DNA from 2 places in the Curtobacterium sp. LFS079 genome. Region 2 is predicted to be linked to the other one. Evidence: predicted binding sites of a transcription regulator. Region 2 holds the regulator's gene; the other holds the start of a gene.

Region 1 (4,808 bases), on a different contig from region 2:
CGGGTACCGATGTCCAGCTTCCCGCCGGAAAAGGCCGCGCCGTGGGAGGCCACGGTGATGCCGAGCTCGGGCAGCTGTTCCAGGACAGGAAAGCGAGGTCCGCCAACCGGGCGCTTCGGGCCGCGGGCCACGAGCACGCGGGACTTCCGCTGGGCGAGCTGGGGCCGGACGCTGTCGAAGTAGCGTTCCAGGATGCTGTTCATTCCGAGGGACATGTGCTTGACCCTGCCGCCGGCCAGCAGGACCGTATCCTCGGGCGCGTGCCGCGCAACGGCGTCGGCGATCTCCTCCAGTTCCGCGAGCGAACGCGGGAGTTGGAGCAGAACCAGCCCCGCGCCGTCGAACAGGCCCTGGCTGAACAGCCCTGGGCCCGGCGGACAGGATTCGAAGCGCCCCTCGAGGCCGGCCGCTGCCGCGTTGCGATGCAGGGCGCTGCGGCCGGAATGAAGGTCCTGGGCTACACGGACCCCGCCGATATCGAAGGCAGCCAGGGCGCCAAGTGTCAGGGCGCCGTAGCGGTCCCCGACCACGGCGATCCGGGTTCCTGCGTGCAGGTGTTCCGCAGCGGTTTCCAGGAGCAGCCTGTCGCTCGCATCGTGGGCGAAGAGGTTCGGGGCTTCGACATCCGGAAACCGCCTCAGCAGGGCGAAAACCCGGTCCAGTTCCACGTCCTGCATCAGGCCGACCCACCTTCCCTCGGAACAGAAAAACACCCCGCCCAACAGGGCGGGGTGTTTCTTCTTCAGTGGAGCTGAGGGGACTCGAACCCCTGACCCCCTGCATGCCATGCAGGTGCGCTACCAGCTGCGCCACAGCCCCTGAAATCACCCGGCAGAATCTTTCCGTTCCCGCCGAAGCAACTCGTCAATACTAAACCACAACGGTGTGAGATGGAAATCGGCGCCGGGAAGTCCTGGCGACGGCATACCGACAGGTGACGCAGATAAGGTGCGGTCGACGAATCGGCCGCACCTCCCCCCATTTCTGCTGTCAGGCCCACGGCGGGCAAACCACCACTGGCCTGCCTTCCAGTGTAGGGTCATAATCTTAGTTAAACAAACCATGCATCCGGTTTTGGCAGGTGCCGCCTTGCCGGGCGGATCATGACCGGAAAATCCCGACGGCGGCCACGTCACCGGGGACCAGGCCGCTTATCCGCCACAGCTGTTCGGAAGGGTAGAAATGATCCACCGTGACAAGGTCGATCTGGTGCCTGCTGAACCCGGCATCGAGCAGGGCCTGCCGCCCCGTCGGGGCATCACCCAGAAGACGCGGCAGCGGTCTGCAGGACCCCCGGCAGAGCCATTCCACGAGCACGGAAACCGGCACCGGCTCCGGGTAGGCGGCGTAGAAGGCGCGGCCAGGCTGCGGCTCCGCGAGCGCCAGTCCGGCCACGAGGGCACCCAGCGTTCCGGCGTCGATCACCGACAACCGGGCGGCGCCGTCCCCCGGCCACCCGCCGGCCACGTCGATGATGCGCAGCAGGCCTGGCGCCAGCCAGCGGTCGCCCTCCCCGAAGACGAGGTTCGGCCGGACGACTTCGCCGCCGTAGTCGAGGACCATGCGCTCGGCGGCGGCGCGGGCCGCACTGGCGGCCGAAGCCGGCAGGTAAGGGTACGGACCGACGCCCCGGTGCGGACCCATCCCGTGGACACTGGCAGTGCTGAGGTAGATGAGGCGCGGATTGCCGGACTCCCGGCATTGTTCGATGACATTCCGGGTGCCGGCCTCGTTGACCTCGCGGGCGATGTCGGGATCGGAGCCGACGTAGGAGACAGCGTGGACCACGGTGCCCGCGCCTTTCAGGTCCCGCAGGATGGGCAGGAGGGCTCCGGGAACCGTGATGTCCGGCACGGCGATGTCCGCCACGGTGCTGGTAGCGTGGTGTCCCTGTGGCCCGGCGGGGCCATCGGGATTCCGGCCACCCGGATTCCGGGAAAGCGCGGCCACCCGGGCTTTCCCGGCCAACGACCCTACGACCCGGCGGCCGATGAACCCCGAGGAGCCCAGCACCACGACTCCGGGGAGTCCGTCAACGTCAGTTGTCATGCTCCACGGACCCCGGCTATCGATGGAATCATGAACTCAAGTATCCCGGATGGGGAACCGGAGAGGTCCTGGAGCTGACTATGCAACAACGAGCCAAAGCCACCCGAACGGCCGTCATCGAAGGAGCCGCTTCCATCTTCGAGGAAGTCGGATACGGGAATGCGAGCCTGAGCGATGTCACCAAGCGCGCCAACGTCACCAAAGGGGCGCTCTATTTTCATTTCAAGTCCAAGGAAGACCTCGCCTTGGCAGTCATCGCCGAACAACACAACATCGTGCGGATTGCCGGTGAGAAGATTGCGGCAGCCGGGCTTCCCGCTTTGGAAACAATGATCACGATGTGCAGGACCTTCGGGCAGCAGCTGCTCGACGAGCCGGTGGTGCGTGCAGGCATCCGCCTGACCTTCGAAGCCTCGGCATTCAACGGCGACGTGAAGGGGCCCTACCGGGACTGGATGGCCACGATGGAGTTCCTGACCCAGCAGGCCCAGCGCGAAGGGGATATCCGCGAGGACCTCGACGCAAGCGACTTCGCCCACTACCTGGTCGCCTCATTCACGGGAAGCCAGATGGTTTCCAATGTAATGACGGGCCGGCAGGATGTCCTGAAGCGGATCGATGACATGTGGGACTTCATGATGCCCGCCATCGTTCCGCGGCAGCACGGAGACCGGCAGAGCTGAGTTCCGGCCCCGGGTCCCCTGCCTCAGTTCCGGACAGCCGCCTGCATGACCATCAGGACGTCGTCGCCGTTGAGCACCTTGACTTGGAGTGAATCCTGGCCGCCCGGGCCCGGTTCCGCGGGTGCCCCGCCCTCCCCGGGGCCGGGCAGGGTGACGGCAAGCTCCACCGGATCGGCGAGCTCGGCGATTTTCACGAACTCTGCTTCAAAGCGCGAAAAGTCGGCGTCCGGGCGGCCGGTGGCAGCGCGTACGGCCTGCCTGGCGGCTTCGATCAGCAGCATTCCCGGCACATGGTCCAGCGGGTGGTCGAAGAAGATCGGATGGCTCGTGTCCACGCGCAGCGGCCAGACGGAGGGCCGGACCTCCTCCCCCAGCATGACGTTCCTGGGCGTGGAGTGGCCCACCACCGCGGCATCAAGCAGTGCACCTTCGGAGCTCGGCTGCTCAACCACGGCGGAACGGCGGAAACGTTCGTAACCGGCAGGGGTGACGATCCTGGCCCCGGCGCTGCCCCGGCCGATGGTTTCGCCCTCCACCGTGAACGTCGCATCCACGCTGAGCGACGCGGGCTTGCCGCCGCTGAGCTTTACGTCCCGGAGCTCCAGGTCCACCGAGAGCTGCGTCGGGACCGAAGGATCCAGCATCACGTCTTCCATGGATACGCCGAGCCTGGGCATCAGGAATTTATGGTCCATGGGGACGCCGCTGCGGTGGGCCAGCAGGATCACTGACTGCCGCAGCGTCTCCGCCATCAGCGCCGAATCCGGCAGCCCGTCACGGGATCCGTAAAAGACATGCCAGCGCGGCCATTGGGCCCCTGCCGCAAAACGCTCCGGTCCCGTTTGGACGAAGTCCGTGAGGAAAACTTCCGAAAGGGAAAGCTTGTGGACCAAGCCACGCTGCACGGAGGATTCGAACAGCGCTTCAGCCTGCCCCGGGCCGTTGCCCGCATTCTGCTCATCCAATTCGATGTGCCCCATATTCTCGACCCGTAAATGTCCAAATTTTATCGGTTCACCCGGTTTTTCAAACACACGGGCCCCACCTGTCCCAACACCATGCCAAGGCGAGGACGGGAACGGAACCCCTGCCCTTCCGTCAGCCCCGCGCCGATTGACGTATTCGAACATATATTCGAATATTGAAGTATGCCAGCAGCACTGCCCGATCTTCCTCCCGACCCCCTGCGCACTTCGCCGGGCGAGGACCTGCAGGCCAGGATCCACCTCATGCAGGGCAGGCGCGCACGGGAACATTCCCTGCCGGTGCTTCCGGCGCTTAAGGGAGTCCTGCCAGGAGGCCTCCGGCCCGGAGCCGTGTACTCACTGCAGGGTTCCATGTCCTTGGCCATGGCCCTGCTGGCCGGCCCGTCGCTGCAGGGTGCCTGGTGCGGAGTAATGGGACTGCCGGACTTCGGGATCGAAGCGGCGTCGGGGCTCGGCATCGCACTGGAACGGCTGGTCCTGGTTCCCGATCCCGGCGAGCGCTGGATGCAGGTGCTCGCCGCCCTGGCTGATGTCCTCCCCGTTGTCCTTGCCTGCGCCCCGGCCCGGGCAGCCCCGGCAGAAGCCGCCCGCCTGGGGGCACGGCTCCGCGAGCGCGGCTCCGTTCTCCTCGTGGCAGGGCACTGGCCGCAAAGCGAAGCAATCCTGCGGGTCAGCAGCCACGAATGGGAGGGCCTGGGCCAGGGGCACGGACACCTTGCCCGCCAGGAGCTCCGGCTCGAGGTGGCCCTTCGGGGCGCTTCCCGGACCGCCGTCGTGGACCTTACCGGAGGAGTCCCGGAAGAACCCTCCGCATACCGGATCGGGGCCTGAGCACATGCCTGGCGGAACGGTTTCACGGGTGATGGTGGCCTGGTTCCCGGACTGGCCGCTTGTTGCGGCCCGCCTGGCGGATGAGCTTCCGGCCGATGTTCCGGCGGCAGTCATTTCCCAGGGCAAGGTGGCGGCGTGTTCGGCAGAGGCCCACGGGGAGGGCGTGGTCCGGGGCCTGCGGCTCCGGGAAGCCCAGACCCGATGCACTTCGCTGGCGGTATGCCCGGCCGACCCGTTGCGGGATGCCCGGGAATTCGAG
Region 2 (4,808 bases):
GCCTGAAGCAGAAGGAACCGCGGCATGCCGTTGTCTCCACCCGTACAGGGCAGGGCATTGCCGAACTGCTGGAAGCCATCAGCGCGGCGATTCCGCGGCCGGGGGTCCGGCTGGAGGCGCTGATTCCTTACAACCGCGGCGAACTGATCAGCAAGCTGCACAACTCCGACGCCGAAATCCTCAGCCTCGAGCATGAGGAAAGCGGCACCCGGGTAGTTGCCATGGTGCACGAAAACCTGGCAGCAGAACTCGGCGAGTTCGCCATCAATGGCTGAGCAGGAAACTCCCGTCACAGGAGGGTCCAGGGCGGAACGCACCGCCCTGGACCTCCTGGACAAGGCTGTTGCAGGCATGGGCGGGCAGAACCGCACCGGGCAGCACACCATGGCCCTCCATGTTGCCCGCGCCATCGAGAGCAATGAGCACCTCCTCGTCCAGGCCGGCACCGGAACCGGCAAATCCCTCGCATACCTGGTTCCACTGATCGCGCACGCGATGGACAGCAACAAGCCCACACTGGTGTCGACTGCGACGCTCGCGCTGCAGAGCCAGATTGTTTCCCGCGACCTCCCCAGGCTCCTCGAAACCCTCAACCCCTTGCTGGAGCGTCCCGTGGTCGTCGCCCTGGTCAAGGGCCGGGCCAACTACCTGTGCCTCCACAAGCTTGAGGGTGGCTTTCCCAGCGAAGAACCGGCCGAAGGCCAGCTGTTCTCATTGGGCGAGGACACCAGCGTCCCGCACACGGCGGCCGCGATCGGCGGCCCCGCATCGCAGCTGGGCAAGGAAGTGCTTCGCCTCCGTGAATGGGCCGAAACCACCTCCACGGGCGACCGCGACGAACTCATGCCCGGCGTGACGGACCGGGCCTGGCGGCAGGTTTCGGTGACGTCGATGGAATGCCTCGGCTCGCAGAAATGCCCCTTGGCGGAGGAGTGCTTCAGTGAACTTGCCCGGCAGCGGGCTGCCGAGGCCGACGTCGTGGTCACCAACCACGCGATGCTCGCCGTGAGCGCCTTCGAAGGGCTGGCCGTGCTGCCGGAATACGACGTCGTGGTGGTGGATGAAGCCCACGAACTCCAGGACCGTGTCACCGGGGCGGTGTCCGGACAGCTTTCGGTGACCATGGTCCATGCAGCGGCTTCCAGTGCGCGCAAGCACACCGCGATCACGGTGGATGCGCTCAACTCGGCAGCGGACCGGCTGGAAGTGGCGCTGGCCGGCGCCCCCTCTGGGCTGCTGCCGAACGGACTCAACGACGAACAGCTCGATTGCATCGACCAGCTCCGGGAAGCCTGCCGGGCGGCGCTCTCGGACTCGAAGGGCGATTCTTCCAACGCGGTCGACGGCGGCCGGCAGCTTGCGCGCTCACGCCTCCTGCTGATCCTGGAGCTGTGCGAACGCCTGCTCGCCGCCCGCGAAAACCGCGAGGTGGTCTGGCTTTCGCGCGCCAGCACCTTCGATCCGCAACAGGGGTATTCGGCGCCGGACGAGGGCGCCCCGGCCTTGATCAACATCGCCCCGCTGAGCGTTGCCGGACGCCTGCGCGAAGGCCTGTTTGCGGATCACACCGTGGTGCTGACCTCTGCGACCCTCGCCATCGGCGCGGCATTCGAACCAGCTGCGGGTGGCCTCGGCCTGATGGGGGACGGCGCGCCAAGCTGGACCGGGGTGGACGTCGGCTCGCCTTTCGACTATCCGAAACAGGGAATGCTGTACGTGGCGGCGCACCTGCCGAAACCCGGCCGTGGAACCTCACCCGAAGCGCTCGACGAGCTCGAACGGCTGCTCCGCGCCTCCAATGGCGGCGCGCTGTGCCTGTTCTCCTCCCGCCGCGCAGCCGAAGAAGCGGCCGAACAGATGCGCTCCAGGCTGGACCTCTCGATCCTCTGCCAGGGGGAGTCCACCATGGCCGCCCTCGTGAAGCAGTTCGCCGACGAAAAGGACACCTGCCTTTTCGGAACGATGTCGCTCTGGCAGGGCGTGGACGTCCCCGGTGGTTCCTGCCGGCTTGTGGTGATCGACAGGATTCCGTTCCCGCGGCCGGACGACCCCCTGATGACTGCCCGCTCGCGTGCCGTGGCGCAGTCCGGAGGCAACGGCTTCATGGCGGTCTCGGCCACCCATGCTGCGATCCGCCTCGCCCAGGGCGCCGGCCGGCTGATCCGTACGACGGGTGACAAGGGAGTGGTGGCCGTGCTGGACTCCAGGCTGTCGACCGAACGCTATGGCGGGTTCCTGCGGGCTGCGCTTCCGCCCTTCTGGGCGACGACAGACAGCTCCGTGGTCCGCGGGGCACTCGAACGGCTGAGCGCCGGCTAAGAGGCCCCGCGTCGGGCGGCGGGAGGCCCCGGCCCTGCCGGCTAGAGGGAACGCAGGACCGAAACGACCTTGCCCATGATCGTGGCGTGGTCGCCGAGGATCGGTTCGTACTGGGTGTTCTGGGGCAGCAGCCACGTGTGGCCGTCCCGCTGGCGGAAAGTCTTGACCGTGGCTTCGTCGTCGAGCAGGGCCGCAACGATGTCACCGTTGACGGCGTCGTTCTGGCGGCGCACCACCACCCAGTCGCCGTCGCAGATTGCGGCGTCGATCATGGAATCACCGGCCACCTTGAGCATGAAGAGTTCGCCGTGGCCGACCAGCTGGCGGGGCAGCGGGAGCACGTCTTCCACGGTCTGGTCCGCCAGGATGGGACCACCGGCAGCGATGCGGCCCACCAGCGGAACCATGGCGGTATCGCTGGCGCTGGCCAGTTCGGTGACTGCGAGCCCGCCCGTGCTTCGCAGCGAGGCCGGAGCCTCCACGCCCGGAATCCCTGCCCCGCCGTCGAGGGTGAGTGGCATGAGCACTTCCATTGCACGCGGCCGTTTCGGGTCGCGCCGCAGATAGCCAAGCTTTTCCAACTGGGAAAGCTGGTGCGTGACGCTGGAGAGGCTGGCAAGGCCCACGGTGTCGCCGATCTCGCGCATGGAGGGCGGGTAGCCGTTGTCGTTCACGGAACGCTGGATGGTTTCCAGGATCTTCTTCTGGCGGACGGTCAGGCCCTTGGCTGCCTTGGGCAACTGCTGGCCCCGAGGGGAGGCCCCGTTGCCGTTGGCTCGTGCTGCCATGTGCCGCGTCCTTCCGTTCTTCCCCGGCCGATGGCCGGACCGGGTCCTAAAATGTCAGACCCTCCTGATGCACTTCTCCTGTGCCTGTTCCTTCCCTCAAACGTAGGGCAGGCACAGGGCTTTATCAAACATTTGTTCTAGCGAGTCTCGACACCATTCGTTGATAAGTGCTAAAAATGTCGTAGCAAGGTTCGAATATGTGTTCTAAGTCAGCAGTCCGGCGGTCCTTCGATTCGAATATCGGATTCGAACACCGGGGGATTCGGGTGCTGATGGAAGAGAGAATTGGCAGCCATGTGCCGGGTGGGTCCGGGTGCAGGCTTTTCATCAGGAGGGCTCAGCTCATGTCCGGCATCACCATCACCCGCGAATTTCCCAAGGCTGTCCCCGGCCGCCTCCGCTTGACACGCCGTGGCCGCATCGTCTTCTTCGGAATCCCGGCAATGCTGCTGCTCGCAGCGTTGCTGACCTTCGTCGGCTTCCTGAACTCGCCGGCCAAGGCTGCCGACGACGGAACCGTGCTGCGCGCGACCCCGACGGTCACGGTCACCGTCCAAGCCGGCCAGTCGCTGTGGGGCATCGCAGGAGCCGCCGCGCCGGAACGCGATCCGCGCGACGTCATCGTGGAAATCATCCAGCTGAACAACCTGGAAGGCGGCCGGATCGTTCCTGGTCAGCAGCTGTTTGTCCCTGCCGCCTGAGTCCGCCCCGTGCCGGGCGGCGGGCTGCCCCTGTCACAGTTTCAGGGCACTGGTGCTTGCACCTTAAACTGTCATGGTGAGTGAGCAGCTAGAGCGACTTGACCGACTTCCCCTCCGGAGCAACCTCCGCGGACTGAGCCCCTACGGTGCCCCGCAGCTGGATGTTCCGATCCTGCTCAACGTCAACGAAAACACCCATGGTGTTCCCTCGGATGTCCAGGCCGCCATCACGGAGGCCGTCGCCAAGGCCGCCATGGGCCTGAACCGATACCCGGACCGCGAATTCACGGAGCTTCGCGAAGCGCTTGCGGAGTACCTCGGCCACGGCCTCACCCCCGAGAACATCTGGGCAGCCAACGGTTCCAACGAGGTCCTCCAGCAGATCCTCCAGGCCTTCGGCGGCCCCGGACGCACCGCCCTGGGCTTCCCTCCCACGTACTCGATGTACCCCCTGCTCGCCAGCGGAACCGACACTGCCTACATCACCGGCGTCCGCGCCGACGATTACGGGCTGGACGCCGAGTCGGCCGCCGCACAGGTCCGGGAACTGCAGCCGAACATCGTGTTCCTGTGCTCCCCGAACAACCCCACCGGCACGGGCCTGGGTCTCGACGTCGTCGAAGCCGTCTACGAGGCCGGAGAGGCAAGCCAGGCGATCGTCATTGTCGACGAGGCCTACCACGAGTTCGCCCACGATGACACGCCCAGTGCGTTGACCTTGCTGCCCGGCAGGGAACGCCTGATCGTCTCGCGCACCATGAGCAAGGCCTTCGCCCTCGCCGGCGCCCGGGTGGGCTACCTGGCGGCCGCTCCCGAGGTCGCTGATGCCATCCGCCTGGTGCGCCTGCCGTACCACCTCTCGGCTGTCACCCAGGCCACCGCCCTGGCGGCCCTCCGGCACCGTGAGGCACTCATGGCCGACGTCGAGGACATCAAGGTCCAGCGCGACCGCATCGTCGACGGTCTGATCCGCCTCGGCCTGAAGCCGGCGGCTTCCGAT

The links. The regulator LexA, encoded in region 2, represses DNA repair genes until DNA is damaged. The targets are predictions, from matches to a motif close to TCGAACANNTGTTCGA.
Region 1: a site for LexA is predicted at 3,855-3,870, ahead of imuA' (DnaE2-dependent mutagenesis accessory factor ImuA'). Genes of this name have one in related genera too.

Annotation. Positions count from the first base shown of each region.
Region 1 is NZ_JBFPFO010000008.1:25,877-30,684, reverse strand. Features, by position in the region: gene ACNQPB_RS13825 (class I SAM-dependent methyltransferase) at 1-677, opposite strand, end outside; tRNA gene ACNQPB_RS13820 (tRNA-Ala) at 747-819, opposite strand; gene ACNQPB_RS13815 (NAD-dependent epimerase/dehydratase family protein) at 1,102-2,049, opposite strand; gene ACNQPB_RS13810 (ScbR family autoregulator-binding transcription factor) at 2,130-2,732, shown strand; gene ACNQPB_RS13805 (ScbA/BarX family gamma-butyrolactone biosynthesis protein) at 2,756-3,697, opposite strand; gene imuA' (DnaE2-dependent mutagenesis accessory factor ImuA') at 3,881-4,549, shown strand; gene ACNQPB_RS13795 (DNA polymerase Y family protein) at 4,554-4,808, shown strand, end outside.
Region 2 is NZ_JBFPFO010000016.1:26,481-31,288, forward strand. Features, by position in the region: gene hflX (GTPase HflX) at 1-275, shown strand, start outside; gene ACNQPB_RS18575 (ATP-dependent DNA helicase) at 268-2,319, shown strand; gene lexA (transcriptional repressor LexA) at 2,361-3,107, opposite strand; gene ACNQPB_RS18585 (LysM peptidoglycan-binding domain-containing protein) at 3,452-3,808, shown strand; gene ACNQPB_RS18590 (histidinol-phosphate transaminase) at 3,885-4,808, shown strand, end outside.